4 regions of the Cytobacillus sp. FSL W7-1323 genome follow, and region 4 is predicted to be linked to each of the others. Evidence: riboswitches for the same ligand, from Rfam matches in the RefSeq annotation. Region 4 holds a riboswitch; each other region holds the start of a gene.
What was found. Region 4 has a riboswitch for cobalamin ahead of MKX67_RS05465 (hypothetical protein). Riboswitches for the same ligand answer to the same signal wherever they lie in the genome.
Positions count from the first base shown of each region.

Region 1: another riboswitch for cobalamin. It lies ahead of MKX67_RS11860 (acyl-CoA dehydrogenase family protein); the one in region 4 lies ahead of MKX67_RS05465 (hypothetical protein).
Region 2: another riboswitch for cobalamin. It lies ahead of MKX67_RS13605 (ribonucleoside-diphosphate reductase subunit alpha); the one in region 4 lies ahead of MKX67_RS05465 (hypothetical protein).
Region 3: another riboswitch for cobalamin. It lies ahead of MKX67_RS02255 (ABC transporter substrate-binding protein); the one in region 4 lies ahead of MKX67_RS05465 (hypothetical protein).

Region 1 covers NZ_CP151998.1:2,312,068-2,316,816, forward strand. Annotated here, with positions in the region: gene MKX67_RS11855 (NAD(P)-dependent oxidoreductase) at 1-512, opposite strand, end outside; gene MKX67_RS11860 (acyl-CoA dehydrogenase family protein) at 527-2,194, opposite strand; cobalamin riboswitch at 2,395-2,580, opposite strand; gene MKX67_RS11865 (YhgE/Pip domain-containing protein) at 2,866-4,677, opposite strand; gene MKX67_RS11870 (MMPL family transporter) at 4,664-4,749, opposite strand, start outside.
Region 2 covers NZ_CP151998.1:2,695,627-2,700,375, forward strand. Annotated here, with positions in the region: gene MKX67_RS13605 (ribonucleoside-diphosphate reductase subunit alpha) at 1-1,836, opposite strand, end outside; cobalamin riboswitch at 2,000-2,180, opposite strand; gene MKX67_RS13610 (heavy metal translocating P-type ATPase) at 2,711-4,749, opposite strand, start outside.
Region 3 covers NZ_CP151998.1:423,828-428,576, forward strand. Annotated here, with positions in the region: gene mgtE (magnesium transporter) at 1-832, opposite strand, end outside; gene MKX67_RS02250 (hypothetical protein) at 1,289-2,068, shown strand; cobalamin riboswitch at 2,122-2,302, shown strand; gene MKX67_RS02255 (ABC transporter substrate-binding protein) at 2,409-3,371, shown strand; gene MKX67_RS02260 (iron ABC transporter permease) at 3,337-4,395, shown strand; gene MKX67_RS02265 (heme ABC transporter ATP-binding protein) at 4,403-4,749, shown strand, end outside.
Region 4 covers NZ_CP151998.1:1,045,425-1,050,173, forward strand. Annotated here, with positions in the region: gene MKX67_RS05455 (MFS transporter) at 1-845, opposite strand, end outside; gene MKX67_RS05460 (MarR family transcriptional regulator) at 863-1,306, opposite strand; cobalamin riboswitch at 1,535-1,738, shown strand; gene MKX67_RS05465 (hypothetical protein) at 1,901-2,176, shown strand; gene mmgD (citrate synthase) at 2,121-3,242, shown strand; gene prpD (2-methylcitrate dehydratase) at 3,259-4,698, shown strand; gene prpB (methylisocitrate lyase) at 4,712-4,749, shown strand, end outside.

The DNA of each region.
Region 1 (4,749 bases), 1.3 Mb from region 4:
GCAGTTCCGCTTTCAATTCGTTCATTCACATGAAAAATATTCTCTCCAAGAATATTTAACAATGGTTGGGATTGCTCGAAAGCTTGTTTAGGACCACCGACCATAATGGTTAAAGTACGATTTTCAGCACCGATTACACCCCCACTGACAGGAGCAGCAAGAAAATGAATCCTCTTCTTTTTTGCTTCTTCTGCTAATTTTTGATTCAAGCTAGGAGCAACAGTACTTGTATCAATCAGGACAATGCCTTCCCGTCCTTTTGTAATCAATCCTTCCTCACCTAAATAGATTTCTTCCACCGCTTTCATTGAAGGTAAGCTTGTGAAAATAAAATTTACTTGCTTTATGATATTTTTGATTGATAATCCAATCACACCTCCCGACCTTAGCAATGCCGCTTCAGCATCTTTGTTGAGGTCGATGCCGTACACTTCATTGCCTTCTGATAATAAGCTTTGCGCCATCGGTAAACCCATATTCCCTAAACCAATAAAACCGATTTTCTCACCCATCATTTTAGCTCCCTTCATTTCAGTAATTTTGGTTGATCAATAAGTATTTGTGCTAATTGCCTTTTTTTCAATAACAGATTGCTGTAGAGTGGGATTTGGTAATTTTCAATATTTGCGAATGCAACGAATCGTTCTTTTTCATCAAGTATCGCTGCTGAAATCAGGCTAATCGTTTGTTGTTTCAAATATTGAAAGCATTGTTCGCATTTAATATCAGTCGCTAAATCTTTCCACTTTTGATTTTGTTTTCGATGTTGCAGTTTTGAAGTCCGCATATAAGTCGCTTCCATTGTGTATAGTTCTGTGATGATATTAGCTAAAAGACGTGCATACTGCTGTTCTCTATTAATATCAATCTTTGCATTTGAAACCGCTTTCAAAGACAGCGATAACAGTTCTTTTCCTAACTCAATAAATTGGCTGTTTCTATCTCGGTGTAATGGTGTCGGGGTATTGATTGTGATATCTTTAGATGAGTGTTTGTGAAGTAAGTTTTTTGCTATGGTTAAGCGATTGATTTCGTTTGTTCCTTCAAAGATACGACTGATTCGAGCATCCCTATATAGTCGCTCAACATCGTAATCTCTCATATAACCGTATCCACCGTGAATTTGAACGGCCTCATCTGTTACATGCCCAAGCATTTCAGAGCATCGTACTTTGTTTATGGCACATTCCATTGCGAATGCTTTTAAAGAGGTGATTCCTTCATCCGTTGGAGCTTGATCAATCATATCTGCTGTGCGATAAGCGGCACTTTCACTTGCATAAATAGATGTCGCCATTTCAGCTAATTTTTCTTGTATCAACGTAAATTCAACCAGCGCTCTATCAAATTGTTGTCTCTCTTTCGCATAGCTAAGAGAAAAGTTGAAGGCTTGTTTAGCTGTGCCAATATTCGAGAAAGCTAGCTTCAATCTAGCAAGATTTAATATATTCATGGCAACTTGATGACCTTTTCCTTTTTCTCCTAGTATATTAGCGGATGGCACAACGACATCTTCCAATATAAGAGTAGCTGTTGATGATCCATGAATACCCATCTTTTCTTCTTCTGCACCAATAGATACGCCTGCTGTGTTTTTTTCAACAATAAAAGCAGTCATCCCGTCATTTGTTTGGCAAAACACAACAAACACATTTGCTATGTGAGCATTGGTAATCCATTGTTTTTCCCCATTTATTATCCAACTATCACTCTTGCTGTTGTAAATAGCTCTTGTTTTAGGTGAAAGTGCGTCTGATCCAGCTCCTGCTTCCGTTAAGGCATAAGCACCAATCCAATCCCCAGAGATGAGTTGTGGTAAATACTTTTGTTTTTGTGCTTCTGAACCAAAATAAACATACGGTAATGTGCCAACACCTACATGAATATTATAGGAAACACTAAAAGCCCCACCGTATCCTATCTTTTCAGCAATAAGCCCGGATAATTTTTTACCAAGTGCAAACCCGCCATAATCTTCAGGTACATCAATAGCAAGTAGACCAAGTTCCCCTGATTTTTTAAACAGATTCTTAGCCACTTCATAGTTCTTTTTTTCTAATGAATCCATTTGGGGCAACACTTCATTCTTAATAAATAATTCTGCCGTTTGTGCAATGAGTTGTTCCTCTTCAAGAAAATCTTCAGGAGAAAAAATATCTCCCTTTTCTTCTAGCGTTTTTTTTAGCTTCGCCATCGTGCACTCCCTTTACATCTTTCTATCTCCTTTGATTGAGCGCTTGCTCAAATCAGTACTAAGAAGCAAACCTCCTTCAAACAAAAAACAACTCCTATTAAAAGAAGTTGTTAAGTAACGAGTGGACAAACAAATAAACATGTGTAGTGTTATATACATGTTCTTCTATCCGCACTTAACACCCCCTATCCGCGTAGGTAATGATGTTGGCTAAAACAGGCAGGTCTCCTGGCTTATGGTCGTGGCGGATTTGCTCCTTCCCCATTCAATAATGAATAAGTGGTTATGTACAATCCGCTCGCATATACAGTTGCGGGACAGCACCGGAGTCTAACCGGTTTCCCTTTTAAGCTTGATGAACAAGCACCTGTTTATTTAGCTTATTTAGTTTTCACACTAACAATATATCAATTTTTCGGAAAATTTACAATTTATTTTTTAGAATATGTATTCTCAGCTTAAAATGATGAAAAAGTTAGGCTCTTTATCATTTTTCTTCCAACCACAATATAAGCTAGAGTCATTGATTAAATCCACTCCTACAACCCGAGTAGAAGAAAGCCTAATTCTTCATTTTGACCGATCGTTTGATGTAACATGAAAGGTTTATATAAATTTACCACCGAAAAGAGAAACACGCCTCCTAGATTGCAGTGGCGTGTTTTTCAAGTTTACTTAAATAAGTTAAGAAGTTTCTCGAAGAATCCTACTTTATCTTTTGTTTCTTTTACATCTTCTTTGTTATCTTTTATTTTAATCTTATCTGTTTGGATGACAAATTGGACTAGTTCCAACTTTTCATTATTTTTATCTGATACAAAAGAAATTGGCTCATAATCAGATTTATCATATTGCGATATCATTTCATCCACTTCTTTTGTCACCTCATCAGGAATGTCTTTAGTTGCATCATGTAATTGTCCAGTTCCATTATGAAGCGAGCCAGCTCCTTTCGTTAGTTGCTCAGCTCCAGATAGAGAACCGCTAATTCCTTCATGGATGTCACTATATGATGTACTTAATTCAGAAACACCGCCTGTATAAGCAAGTAACCCTTGGTGGAATTGATTATAGTTAGATACCATTTCTTCAACACCAGATGTCAATTGTTTTAACCCTTCATCAATGTCAATTTGAAGAATAGATTCGTCTATATTAGATGATATTGCACGAAGGTTACCTGCTGCTTCTCTCATTGATTGACTAAAGGTTGATAGCGGTTCAACCATGTCTGTAAGGTTATCTTTGGCTAGTAGTAGAACTTCTTGAGCAGCTTTTGTCCCTCTATAGGTTTCTACCAATTGATCAATTACCTCTTTATCCGCATTACTTTCATATAATTTATTTATCTCTTTATCTGAAATTTGGTTATCTGGTATCTGCTCCAGAGCACGATTGATTTGTGTTTTTACCTCATTATAATTAACAACTACTTGGTCTACATCATTTGCTGCTTGTTCTAGATTATCCGCTACCTCAGGCAGATCGATTGTTACATTCTCGAGTTCCCCAATACCACTTACGCCACTGGCTTGTTTCATCTCATCTTTAATCAAAGATAAAGTATTATTTATTTGTGCTGATCCTTCTGTTAATTGGTTACCAGACTGACTTAATTCATTTAGTCCTTTTTTATATTGTGCAGACCCACCCTCTAAAGACCGTAAGCCTGATGATAGTTCATTCATTCCTATTGCTAAGTCTCCGACACCATGATGAATGTCACCAATTGCCTCAGTTAATGAGTGAAACTCACTCGTCAATTCTTCAGTATCTGGGCTATCAATGGCAAGTGAAGCAGGTAAAGCAGATATTTGCACACCTTCTGTTTCAAAATGATTTGTTTCTGCCTCAATCGTAAATACTTCTTCCTGCTCCGGCATAACGGTAAAAGTGAGCTGCTTATCTTTGCCGGATTGTGCAACAGTGGCATTCTCGGCTTTTATATCCTTGAATTTTTCAGTGTTCAGCGGTATGCTAATTTGCAGCATATAATTTTCAGAGAATGAAGAATGCTTACCTTCATTCGCTTCTACAGCAATTTCCATTTTTATATCGCCCGATTTACCAGCTAAATTTTCTGGTTCAACCTTTTTATTATTAAGGTAATAATTAATTGTAAAACGCCAAGGTAACTCAAAGTTATTTGGTAAGTTTCCTTGATAATAGTAATTTTCTTCTTTTGCTTGTAATGTGATCTGATCATTTTCTTTGCTAATTTTTGATGTGTCAGTTAGATTTTTAACCTTTTGGTAATTCCCAAAATCTTCTATCACACCAGGTTCTATCAGTTCAAACGAATTGACAACATATAATTCGGTTAGGTTACCGTCTGCTAGCAAGTTAGCATAAATCACTTCATTTTTGTTTGCTACTTTCCCTTTACTCATTCCGCCTTTAACTGTTTGTGATTCAGCATGTATATTCATCACAGGAAAGAAAAATAGGGAAGCAGTGATAAGCATCCATTTAATGATCTTCATGTTTTTCCTCCTTGTTACTAAAGTCCATTTGTAGAGATGTTTTTTGAATCAATTTATCACATAGTAATAATA
Region 2 (4,749 bases), 1.7 Mb from region 4:
CGCTTGTAAATAGCCGTTTCTAATTCCTTTTGCTCTCACTTTTTCCATTAGTCCTTGCCAATCAAGTTCGCTATCAGCATTCAGGTAATCTCTTTTTTCGAAATAGGCACCTGTTTGCCAATCTGAACCATTGAATGCGGGGTAGGCTCCCTTTTCCTCAGCTAGATTCATAGAACTTTCAATTGTTAAGTAAGCAATTTTCTCGTAAAGTCGGTCTGCAAATTCTAATGATTCAGGGCTTTCCCAAACGACCTTATTAGTAGCTAATAAATGATGCCAGCCGAAAGTACCTAAGCCAATCGCGCGATATTTTTTATTCGTTAACTGCCCTTGGATAACAGGGATTTTATTAATATCAATTACATTGTCCAGCATTCTTACTTGAATAGGAATCAATCGTTCTATGACTGCTTCATTCACTGCTTTGGCAAGGTTAATAGAAGACAGGTTACATACGACGAAATCTCCAGGTGTTTTCTCGATGACAATTTTACCATCTTTTGTATACTCTTCTTCTCTTGTTGTTACACTTTGATTTTGAACGATTTCAGTACAAAGATTTGTACAATAGATCATACCTGCATGTGCGTTTGCATTCATACGGTTCACTTCATCCCGATAGAACATAAATGGTGTTCCAGTTTCTAATTGACTACGCATGATAGACTTCATAATATCGATAGCAGGAATTTCCTTCTTCGATAGCTCTTCATTATTGACGCATTCTAGATATTTCATTCTAAAAGTACCTGCACCAACTTCTTCATCATAATAATCTTCTAGTGAGAAGCCCATTTTTTGTCGAACCTCATGTGGGTCAAATAAATACCAGTTACTACGCTCTTCTACTTTTTCCATGAATAAATCAGGTAGACATACACCGGTAAATAAATCATGTGTACGTAATCTTTCATCACCATTATTTAACTTTGCATCAAGGAAAGAGAAGATATCCTTGTGCCAAACGTCTAAATAAACGCTAATTGCCCCTTGTCTTTGTCCAAGTTGATCGACACTTACAGCTGTATTATTTAGTTGTTTCATCCATGGAAGCACCCCAGATGAAGCGCCTTTGAACCCTTTAATCATACTACCTCTACTACGAATCTTACCTAAATAAACGCCGATTCCACCACCATTTTTAGATAGTGCAGCAATGTCTGTATTACTGTCATAAATTGAATCTAGACTATCATCAACTGTTTCGATAAAGCAGCTAGATAGTTGTCCCCAATTCTTACCTGCATTAGATAAAGTTGGTGTAGCTACGGTCATAAATAAGTTACTCATTGCCCAGTAAGCTTCTTTTACTAATTGCAGCCGATTTTTTTCTTCTTGATGCATAAGAATCATTGCAATAACCATCCAGCGTTCTTGAGGCAATTCAAAAATCCTCTTTTTGCGATCTTTTGCTACATAACGATCCGTAAGCATTTTGATCCCGAGATAAGTAAAGAGCTGATCTCTTTCAGGGACAATTTCTTTGCCTAATTCATCAATTTCTTCTTTTGTATAACTAGATAATAAAATAGGACTATAAATATCAATATCACTTAATTGTTGAATTAAAGAATGAAAATCACCATAAGCCTGACCACTGTACCCTCGGTTCTCAGCTGCTTGTTGATAAATCTTCTTTAAATATAAATGGGCAGCCACATATGTCCAATCAGGTTCATTAACATTTATGTAAGAAAGACATTCTAGTATTAACTGATCGTAGAAACTATCTAACTCTAAGTGATTTAATTGATCTGCACGCTTTTCTAACGCACTAATTGGTAAGTTGTTGAATTGTTGATATAATTGTTCAAAATTGACTGTCGTATCAATCATTGTTTTCAAATTCCTTCCTCCTTCAAACTATTTCTATCAAATTTAGGCATAAAAAAAACCGCCCCAGTTACACCTTGAGCGGATCAAACGACAGTATAAATACAAGTGTACAATACACTCTTTTCATCAACTGTCGTTTCATCTTCTCAAGCCCCGAAGAATTGAAACTTTTGATTAAGAAGGCAGGTATCCTGGCTTGTGTATCAATCTACTAAGAGCCTTCCCATTCTTTCAAAAGAACAGTGGTTTCCTCTTTTCGTCACACTTACAGTTGCGGGTACAGCTCCGGCTTATCCGGATTCCCATTTTAAGTCCATTTGGACTCCTTCAACCAATTACTATATGTAGTTGTTAAGAAGTAAAAAAATAACTATATATTGTATCTGAGATTGTATGAGTAATCATATCACATCATTTCATAGAATACAATTTATTTCTTTTATCTAAATCTAAAATATACATTTCGTTCTTTTAGCGGTAAATTTAAGACCATAATAAATAATAGCATTTCTTATTTGTGTAAAAAAGTCTTGAAATCCATTAAAAATTGTTCAAGCTGACCAACTCTACTTTTTTACCTTCAAACGAGTATGCTTAAACCAGAAAAGTAATAGTTTTTTGGTAAATAAATTAAAAAATCATAGAATTGTTGAAATAAATCAATGGTGTTAAAGTTGTGGGGCAAAAATTAATTAAAGGTATATTCCATATTAAAAGAAAATAATTTATCTTAAAGGACAAAATTTTTTTACCAATCTTCTTCATGTCTTCTATAAAAATAGAAAAACAAACTAACTATTTAAATTAGCTTGTTTTTCTCATTCAGTTTATTGTATAGAATGTTTTATAGAAATTCATACGGAACTTGTTATTTTTATCTTACACGTTGCAAACGAAGTGCATTTAATACAACGGACACAGAGCTAAACGCCATCGCAGCACCTGCTAACCATGGTGCTAAGAAACCTGCAGCTGCAATAGGAATACCGATTGTATTATAGCCAAACGCCCAAAAAAGATTCTGTTTAATATTACGAATGGTTTTTTTACTCATCATGATTGCATCAGCAATACTATTTAGATCACCACGCATAAGTGTAATGTCTCCTGCTTCCATGGCAATATCTGTACCTGTACCGATAGCCATGCCGATATCGGCAGTTGCTAATGCTGGGGCATCGTTAATACCATCTCCTACCATCGCTACCTTTTTCCCTTGACTTTGTAGCTTTCTTACTTCTTCTGCTTTCGTTTCTGGTAAGACTTCTGCAATGACTTTTGATATACCTACTTCTTTAGCAATGGCTTGTGCGGTTAACTGGTTATCTCCAGTCATCATAATAACTTCTAACCCCATATCATGTAGCCTTTGAATCGCTTCGTTTGATGAATCTTTTATCGTATCAGCTACAGCAAGGAGGCCTTTTGCTCTACCGTTAATAGCCACAAGCATAGCTGTTTTTCCTTCACCTTCTAATTCTTTCATTTGTTTCGAGAACCAAGAGGAGTCTATCCCATTCTCTACCATTAATCTAACTGTACCAATCAGTACATCTTTTCCTGTAACTTTCGCAGAGATACCATAACCCGGTAGCGCTTCGAAATATTCACTTTTTACTTTTTCTATATTTCTCTCCTCTAACCCTTTCACAATGGCTTCAGCAAGAGGGTGTTCAGATGACTTCTCACTCGCAGCAACAATGGAAAGGAAATGGGCCTCATTTGTTCCAGGCTCGACTATGATATCGGTTAATACAGGCTGACCATTTGTAACAGTACCTGTTTTATCAACCACAACAGTTGTAATTTCATGTGTCATCTCGAGATGCTCTCCACCTTTAAATAAAACACCCATCTCGGCTGAACGGCCAGACCCTGCCATAATTGAAGTAGGCGTCGCTAATCCTAGTGCACAAGGACAAGCAATGACGAGTACAGCAATCATTTTTTCTAACGCACTAGCTACATCACCCGGTTGCAAGAAAAGAAACCATATACAGAAGGTAACAAGGGCAATAGCTACCACAATGGGAACAAAGATGCCCGAAATCTTATCGGCTAACCGCTGAATAGGTGCTTTTGACCCTTGTGCTTGCTCGACTACTTTAATAATTTGCGCAAGCGCTGAATCTTTTCCAACCTTTGTTGCTTCAACTGTTAAATGGCCATTTTTGTTTACAGTTGCTCCTATTACTTCATCACCAGCTTTCTTATCAACTGGCACGCTTTCTCCTGTTAACATTGATTCGTCAACTGCTGAATGCCCTTCAATGATTACTGCATCTACAGGAATTCTGTCACCAGGCTTAATGATAACCATATCGCCTTGCATTACTTGCTCAACAGGGACAATGGTTTCCTTCCCTTCTTTTAATACAACGGCTTTTTTAGCCTTTAAATTCATTAATTTTTTTATTGCTTCTGATGATCTTCCTTTTGCACGTGCTTCAAATAATTTCCCTAACAAAATAAGGGTAATAATAATCGCACTCGTTTCATAATAGAGCTCAACATGATGACCATGTGTTGCATTCATCGATTGTAATGTTAGAAACAAACTATAAAAGTAAGCTGCAGAAGTACCTAATACAACAAGTACATCCATATTCGCGCTACCAGATTTCAATGATTTATATGCACCAGTATAAAATTGCCAACCGATAATAAATTGTACAGGTGTCGCCAAAATTAACTGTATCCAAGGGTTCATTAAAAAATCTGGTAGAAAAATGAATGAAGTGAATTCAAAATGCCCAACCATCGTCCAAAGTAATGGTAGAGAAAGGATAGCAGCAGCGATAAATTTCTTTTGCTGCTTTTTAATATGCTGTTCCCTCACATCATTTGCACTGGCTGTTGTTTTTAGCGAAGCGCTATACCCAATCTTATCTACCTTTGCAATAATTTCTTCAA
Region 3 (4,749 bases), 620 kb from region 4:
CTTTCGTATCAAAGTCAATTGCCTTACCGGAAGCGGATAGTTTTTCAATATCTTCATTCGCTTCTTGGACAACAACATCCATCAAGTCATCAACAGTGGCAATACCCATTAGCACATTTTCTTCATTCACAATTGGAATAGCAAGAAAATCATATTTTAAGACCATGTTTGCAACTTCTTCTTGGTCTGTCGTCACTGCAGCTGAGATGACCCGTTCATACATAATGTCTTGGATAACCTCGAGGGGCTCTGCGATTAGTAAGTCACGGTGAGAGACAACCCCAACTAATTTTCTGTCTTGATCTATCACGTATAAATAATTAATCGTTTCAGCATATTCTGCAAAGGATTTTAACTTCTCTACTGCTTCTCGGACTGTGTAATAATCACGAATCCATACAAAACGGTTAGTCATTAAGCGCCCGGCAGTTTCTGGTGGATAGGTCATCATATTCTGAATGATGCGAGATTCACTTTGTTTCATACCGGCAAGGAGACCTTCTATTTTCTCAGCTGACATATCATGAAGTAAAAGGGCGAGGTCGTCATTGTCCATTAGATCCAAGACTTTTCCTGTTTTCTCATTTTCTAATTTATTTAAAACCTCAAGCTGCATGTCTTTATTCAATTCCTCTAGCAACTGGGCAAGGCGGTCAGCAGTCATAAATAATAAGAAGCGCTTCTTATGCTTTTCAGGCAGATGATCATAAGCTTGAGCAATATCATACGGTTGCAGTTCATCTAAAATCCTGTTAAATTCTTTTTGTTTATTATCTTTTAATGCTTTGATGATCAATAAAGCGATTTGGTTTTCTGTCATCGTCTGAATCATAAAGCTCAAGTCCTTTCAACCGAGGATATACCTTAAATTGTAAACGGAGATTATATGCTTATCTTACCATTCTTTTACTGGGAAAATCATGATTTCTTAAAGTAATGTATGATTTAAAAGTTAAGATTGTATGCTAATCCATTAGTTATTTTCATAGTATGTGTTAGAAGTGGATTGTTATCATTGGTTTGATATAAAAAGGTTTTTTTAGGGTATGAACAAAACTCAGGAATTGAAATAGTTATTTTGTAATGTTTTTTTAATAATCGTATTTCCTTATCTTTGCTAAAATGAAATGGATGAAATGACGCATTGTATCGGTTGTTTATGATTTACATGTAGTTAGTATAAATTATTGCAGTAAAACGAAATTGTGTGTGGTATGAGGGTAATAACTAAGGTGGTACTATTGAATTTGCTCTTCGTCTTTCTATTTTCAGTTCGGAGGTTTCTAAATTGCGAAAGAAAAATCATAGTGTTCGAGATCTCATCTATATCTTATTAAACGAAAAGGACCAGTCCGTTATTTCTTATGGAATTGAATTTTCTGAGTTTATGCAATCATTACAGAACAGGACAGGGCATCTTCTATTAGTGAAGCATCAGTATGATAATGGGGAACTGAATGTACATACCATGTTTGATTGGGTGGCTCATGAAGACCTGCCAGCACTAATAAACGAAGATGTTTATAGTTATGGTGATTTTTGCTGGATAGATTTCGAGGAGGAAGAATCGTTAAATGAATTGCCTGCTCAAGCAATTGCTGAGCTCCTATATCTTAGTCATGTAAAGGAGCATTTAAAGAAACCTTTCTATAACCATTTAAGCAATCGTTATTGTTATTTAGCGCATGATGACGGTTGGTTAAATAAGGTCTATTACCGAGACTGGCAGGACTTTTACAAAATGCTTGGCGACGTTGCTGCTATGAAGATGGAGCATTTAAAAGTAGAAAAATCTTTATTAGGCCTAAAAAAGAAAAAAACATATCCGCAAGTTCCAGAAGGCGCGTTAATGGCATTAAGAAATTTAATGAAGGAAGGCCTGGTAATTTCTTTTGAACAGAGTGAGCAGACACGTACAAAAATTAATATACCGCTCTGGACAGTTGGAGATTTCGCTAATATGGATGATATGTATGATGAGTTCGAAGCAATGAGGAAGGAAGCCACTCCAGACGCGAGATTGGTTTTTGATAAAAAACTGAAAGAATGGCAAGTAACTGATTCATAAAAATAATAATGCACCACAAAATATGATAAGGTATAATAAAATCGACAGAAAATTGTAGATTTAAGGAAATAGGTGTCAATTTTTGACTTAATAGGGGAAATTGGTGTAAAACCAATGCGGTCCCGCCACTGTAACTGGTTAATAAACAAAGAAAACTCCTATATATGTTGTATAGGAGGAGCCTTTGATTATAAACCATAAGCCAGGAAACCTGCCTATCTTCCATAAACACTGTAACCTACGAGGATAGGGGGTGTTTGGTAAGGCTTCTTTGTCGTGATTATTCCTTCCAAACATCTCCTACTAATGGGGATGTTTTATATTTTAAGGAGGGTCAATCATGAAGAAATGGTATTTATTTTTAGTCTCGATTCTACTATCAGCAGGTATTCTTGCTGGATGTGGGAATGACACAGCTGAACCGAAAAAAGATGGAGAAGAGAAGGTTGAAGAGAGTACTGAAACTAGCGCTTTTCCTGTAACATTAACGGATGCTGCGGATCAAGAAGTGGTGATTGAAGAGGAACCAGAAGCGATTGTTTCATTAATCCCGAGTAATACTGAAATCGCTTTCGAATTAGGGTTAGGTGAGAAGGTAGTCGGTGTATCTGATTTTGATAATTATCCAGAAGAAGTAGCTGATATTGAAAAAATCGGTGGACAAGAATTTAATGTAGAAGCAATTATTGCTTTAAATCCAGATGTTGTATTAGCACATAATTCAGGAGCGCATAATAGTACTGAAGGCTTAGATCAATTAAGAGATGCTGGTATTCCTGTTCTTATTGTCAATGATGCACAGAATTTTGAAGAAGTATATGATTCCATAGAAATGATTGGTAAAGCAACAGGAGCAACAGAAGAAGCAAATCAAACAGTTGAGGAAATGAAAACCCGTTTGGCAGAAATTGAAGAAAAAGCAAAGTCTGTTGAAGAGAAAAAATCTGTCTTTGTAGAAATCTCTGCAGCTCCTTCTTTATATACTGCCGGTCAAAAAACATTTATTGATGATATGCTCAATTTAATCCAAGCGGAAAATGTAATTGAAGAAGAAGGGTGGCCACAAATTGACGAGGAAGCTGTCATCGAAAAAAATCCTGATGTGATTATCACTACATACGGGTATTATACGGAAAATGCGGTAGAAACCCTTTTAAGTCGAGAAGGTTGGCAAGATGTAACAGCCGTTAAAGAGAAGCAAGTCTATGATGTGCACTCTGATAAGGTAACTCGTACAGGTCCTAGACTTGTAGAAGGAGTAGAGGAGCTTGCAAAAGCGATTTACCCAGAAGTATTTAAATAATAGAGGTGTTGCTTATCTCTGTGCGTTCGTTTTCTTATGTGTAGCAATGATGATGGGGATTTCTATAGGGACTGTTTCAGTGCTACCGTTAGATATATTCAATATCATTGGAGCGGAAATCTTACGTTTACCGATAAGTAATGATGTTAATCCAATGCATAGTAATATTGTTATGAATATTCGCTTGCCTAGAGTAGTATTGGCGGGCTTCGTCGGGGCATCACTTGCAATAGCAGGTGCTGCCTTTCAAGGTTTATTAAGGAACCCTTTAGCAGACCCTTATACATTGGGGGTGTCTTCAGGAGCTTCTGTTGGTGCTGTATTAACGATCTTTCTCGGTTTATCCATTCCGTTTGTTGGCACCTTTACTTTACCGTTATTTAGTATTACAACAGCTTTTCTAACGATAATTGTTGTCCTTTTCTTTGCGCGACAAATTGATCGTGGCATGAGAGTAGAGACAATCATTTTAACCGGTATTATCTTCAGTTCTTTTCTAGGTGCATTTATTTCCTTAATGATTGCTTTAACCGGGGATGAACTGAGACAGATTATTGGGTGGTTGTTAGGAAGCGTATCGATGAGAGGTTGGGACTATGTTCAAATCATCCTTCCTTTCTTTATCATTGGTTCTGCGATGCTCATTGCCAATAGCAAGGAATTAAATGCGATGTCATTCGGCGAAGAAAGAGCTCGTCATATCGGGGTGAATGTACAGAAACGTAAGATGATGGTCTTAATTGCCGGATCGATTTTAACTGGTGCCGCTGTAGCAGTGTCAGGTACAATCGGATTTGTCGGCTTAGTCATTCCGCATCTGACCAGATTGCTATGGGGACCAGACCATAGACACTTGCTTCCTTTATCGATGATGACAGGTGCGGGGTTTTTAATACTTGCTGATTTATTTGCAAGAACAGTCATTTCACCTACTGAGTTACCTATTGGTGTCATTACTGCGTTAATTGGTGCACCAGTTTTTGCTATCATTCTAATTAAAAGAAGAGCGGAAGGCAGAGGATAATGTGATGATGTATAGCTTACGAAAAATTAACGGTGGTTATGGAGGCAAGCAGGTCATTCATGATGTTTCCTTTGAAGTAGAGAAAGGACAGTTATTCGGCATACTTGGACCGAATGGGAGCGGCAAGTCGACAGTTTTAAAGATGCTAAGTGGTCTTATACCGGTCACATCTGGTGAAGTTTATTTAAAAGATCAACCAGTACAAAATTATAACACGAAGGAAATAGCGAAAATCGTTGCTGTCCTACCTCAACATGCCGAACATAGTTTTTCTTATACAGTAAAGGAAATTGTATCACTTGGCCGCTATGCTCATCAAAGTGGCTGGTTCCAAACATGGTCTGAAGATGATGA
Region 4 (4,749 bases):
GCTGGATACATCACATAATTTGCCCCTTTGCTGTCCATTAACCTACCAGTGAAAGGGCGGGATAGTAAGACAGCAATGGCATAGACAAAGAAGAAAAAGCTAGCAGCACTTACTAAGTCCTTTTCAATTGCATAAAAGTTAATAAAAGACAAGACGCTTGAATAACAAAATGCGACTGTTAATGTGACGAGTGCAATTGGAAGTGCCTTTGGTTCAATAAAGCTAGATAATTGAAAACCAGATGATTGAAATTGAGCTTTCTGATCTTCAGTTAACTCTTTCACATTCACCGTTAACCCGATAAGTAGGCCAATAATACCAAGAATCAAACAAAAAATGAAAATCGTATGAAAAGTTGTGTATTGACTCATTAACATACCGATAAAAGGTCCTATTGCCGTCGCTAAAGTATTACTCATACTAAAATAGCCGATTCCTTCACCTTTCCTTGTTTGCGGAATAACTGAAGCGACAATTGTACCACTTGCTGTACTTGCCATCCCTAATGTTAAACCGTGGATAAAGCGGGTAATAAGTAAGAAATTGACATCAATTTCAATAAAATAAAGACTTGTTGATAAACTAAATAATAGTAAGCCAATGATTAAAGTCTTCTTCCGTCCAATACGATCAATATATTTACCTATAAACAATCTTCCTACCAATGTTCCTATAATAAATATGCCAGTAACTAAGCCAGCTTGGCTGGCGGTTGCGTGATGTGCTTCAACGGCATACACGGCAATTGTAACCATTAATAAATAAAACACTAATGTTAGAAAAAAGTTTACGGAAGAAACGGTGATAAAGTCCTTGGTCCATAATTTTTCTTTTGTTGAACTCATTTTCTTTTTCTTCCTCCTTACAAATTGCTTTTAATACTATCAAAAATACGAATACATTCTTCTTGTTCTTCAGGTGTGATTCCCTCTAATATTTCCATTTCGAATTGATCAATCGGAATGCGGATTTTTTTGTATATGTGCTCACCTTCGTTCGTTATTTTCATTTTCTTTTCACGTTTATCCATGCTTGGGATTTTTTCTACATATCCATATTCCTCAAGCTGATTTATTGTCCTCGTGACTGTTGGCTTTTCAACACCTTGATACGCAGCAATCTCTACTAAAGTTGTTGGACCAAAATGGTAGAGATAATAAAGGATTGTCCACTGTGCCCGTTGTAATTGATGTTTCGTTAATAAGCTGTTTAGTCTATTCTCAAAAGGGCGATAAAGCATCATAAAGTGATGAAAGAACCTTTGGCTAGCAATAATAATATTCACCTCATTTAAAATAGTTATCAATGGTAACTAATATACTATAACAAAAAGCCGTCTTGTCTGTCTATGGGCGATAGCTTTTTTTCTGTAAAATGGTAAATGTTATGTTAAAATTGTATTTCTTTTAAGATATGTTTGTAGGCGACATTTAAATTGTTATAATAAAAAGTGTTAATTTTAAAGTGAAAAGTAGTGCGATTAAGAAAATAATTGTCAATTTTCTAAAATATTGATATATTTAAATAGAACAACTTAATATTTTCAAAAATAGGTGTAAATAGAATGCTAGCTTGTCTATTTACTTAAAAGGGAAGTACGGTTGGATTCCGTCGCTGTCCCGCAACTGTATTTGCGAGTGATATGAAAGATACCACTGTTTCCTAAAATTGGAGATGGGAAGGTTTCGTATCATGTTGACCATAAGCCAGGAGACCTGCCTGTTTAGTGTAAACATCAATTCCTACGTGGATATAGGAGGTGTTAAGTACGGGTAATGAATACATGCCAAGGTCGCATGTTTATTTTAGTATTCGTTTGAACTTAACAACTTCTTTCTAGAAGTTGTTTTTTTAATGGATTGATATGGTAAAAAGGTGAGCAAGAACGGAGGAAAAAGCTTTGTTTGGAACCGTTCCTTATTATGTGAACATAATGAAATCAACGATCATGATGAACAGCTATTCTGCTGAGAGTTATAGTTTAAGAAAAGTATTAGATCAGTATAAAGAAGACATCCGAACACTCTCTGTAGAAGAAGAGAAGATCCAAATATATTTAAGGAATGCTGAAAGGGCTTACAGCATTGTCAGGCACGATGTAATTGGATGGGAGGAAAATGATTGTGAGCATGGAGGAGAAGTATATACCAGGGTTAGAGGGAATCATAGCTTCTGAGACCAGCATCTCATTTTTAGATACTGTTCATGGAGAGATTGTCATAAAAGGTTATGACTTAATTCAACTTTCAAAAACGAAAAGCTATTTAGATATTATCCATTTACTTCTAGAAGATCAATTACCAACAGACGAGGAAAAAACTTCATTAGCTAATACGTTAAAGTCCTATTATGAAATACCGACGGCCGTCATGGAGGTTTTTACTCATTTGCCAAAAGGAACACATCCAATGGATGGGCTCCGCACTGGCATCTCGAGCTTGGCTGGATATGATACGACCTTAGAAGATAGGTCGAAGCAAGCAAATAAAGAAAGAGCTTATCGCCTACTTGGAGGAGTTCCGACAATTGTAGCTAACAGTTATCGTATATTACAAGGTCTGGAGAGAATTGAACCGGATAAATCCCTATCGTATAGTGCCAACTTTTTCTATATGTTAACTGGTAGAGTACCTTCCGATTTAGAAGAAAGAGTATTTGACCAGTCATTACTTTTATATAGTGAACATGAAATGCCAAACTCAACATTTACAGCAAGAGTAATTGCTTCTACACAATCCGATCTATTTGGAGCGTTAACGGGTGCAGTTGCAAGTTTAAAAGGTAGCTTGCATGGCGGTGCGAATGAAGCGGTTATGTACATGTTGAATGAAGCGGAAAGTGTCGCTGGCTTGGAAGGCCTCTTCTATAAAAAACTATTTAAAAAAGAAAAGATTATGGGCTTTGGTCATAGAGTTTATATGAAAAAAATGGACCCAAGAGCATTAATGATGAAGGAAGCTCTACAGGAGTTATCCATACAGTATGGAGATGATTCGTTGCTTCGAAAATGTGAAGCAGGAGAAAGAATCATGGAGCTAGAGAAAGGGCTATACCCTAATTTAGATTATTATGCCGCACCGGTTTATGGCATGTTAGGGATTCCTATCCCACTTTACACACCGATTTTCTTTAGTGCAAGAACGGTTGGTTTATGTGCCCATGTCATTGAACAGCATGAAAACAATCGCTTATTTAGACCGCGGGTCATTTATTCAGGTGCACGCCATACCTTACCAAATTGAGGAGGATTACGAGTAAATGCTGAAAACGAATGAAAAGGTTGAAACCGATGCTATTTTAACGAAAATTGCTGATTATGTATTGGATTATGAAATAACAAGTGAAGAGGCTTATCGCACAGCACATTATATCTTGCTCGATACAATTGGTTGTGGAATATTAGCGCTTGATTATCCTGAATGTACCAAACTACTCGGTCCTGTTGTGCCAGGAACGGTTGTACCTAATGGAACAAGAGTCCCTGGTACATCATTTGAATTAGATCCTATTAGAGGTGCATTTAATATTGGCTGTATGATTCGCTGGCTGGATTACAATGATACATGGTTAGCTGCTGAATGGGGGCATCCTTCTGACAACCTTGGTGGCATTTTGGCAGTTGCAGATTATTTAAGTAGGCAACGTCTTTCAGTGGGTAAAGAGCCAGTTAAAATGATTGAAGTCCTGGAAATGATGATCAAGGCTCATGAAATTCAAGGAATATTAGCGCTAGATAATAGTTTAAATCGCGTGGGTTTAGATCATGTACTGTTTGTTAAAGTGGCAACAACTGCTGTTACGGCAAAGATGCTTGGTGCAACAAAAGAAGAAGTGATTCATGCATTATCACTTGCATGGGTGGATAATTCTGCATTAAGGACATATCGTCATGCGCCAAATACGGGCTCAAGAAAATCATGGGCTGCTGGAGATGCGACAAGTAGGGGTGTTCAGTTAGCTATGATGGCTGTGAAAGGTGAAATGGGCTATAACAGTGTCTTATCTGCACCTAACTGGGGATTTGAAGACGTTCTGTTTAAAGGGCAAAAACTTACCCTACAAAGAAAGTTCAGTGCTTATGTAATGGAAAATGTATTATTCAAAGTTTCTTATCCGGCGGAATTTCACGCGCAAACTGCAGCAGAGTGTGCCGTTTCACTTCATCAAAATGGTGATGTAGGTGATTTAAACGATATCGATCGAATTACGATTACCACACATGAATCAGCGATTAGGATTATCGATAAAACAGGTCCATTACATAATCCAGCTGACCGCGATCACTGTATTCAGTACATTACAGCAATTGGTTTATTAAAAGGAAATATTCGCGCTGAGGATTATGAGGATGATGTAGCTAGCGACCCCCGAGTAGACAGCTTACGAGAGAAGATGGAGGTTGTGGAAGATCTGCAATACTCGAAGGATTATTTAGATCCGAACAAGCGCTCAATCGCTAATGCTGTTCAAATCCATTATAAAGATGGAACTTCTTCTGAGAAGATTGAATGTGAATATCCATTAGGTCACCGATTCCGCCGTGACGAAGCGATTCCAAAAGTATTGCAGAAGTTTGAGTATAATATTAAAACTCATTTTTCTAACAAGGCACAAACAAGCATTGCTGGAGCTGTTTCTGATCAAGAAACGTTAAAAGAGATGCCAGTGAATGAATTTATGAATTTATTCTTAATCTAGGAGGGGATGCAAGATGGCATGGATTGTTCATAAACCTGTGACTCAACAAGA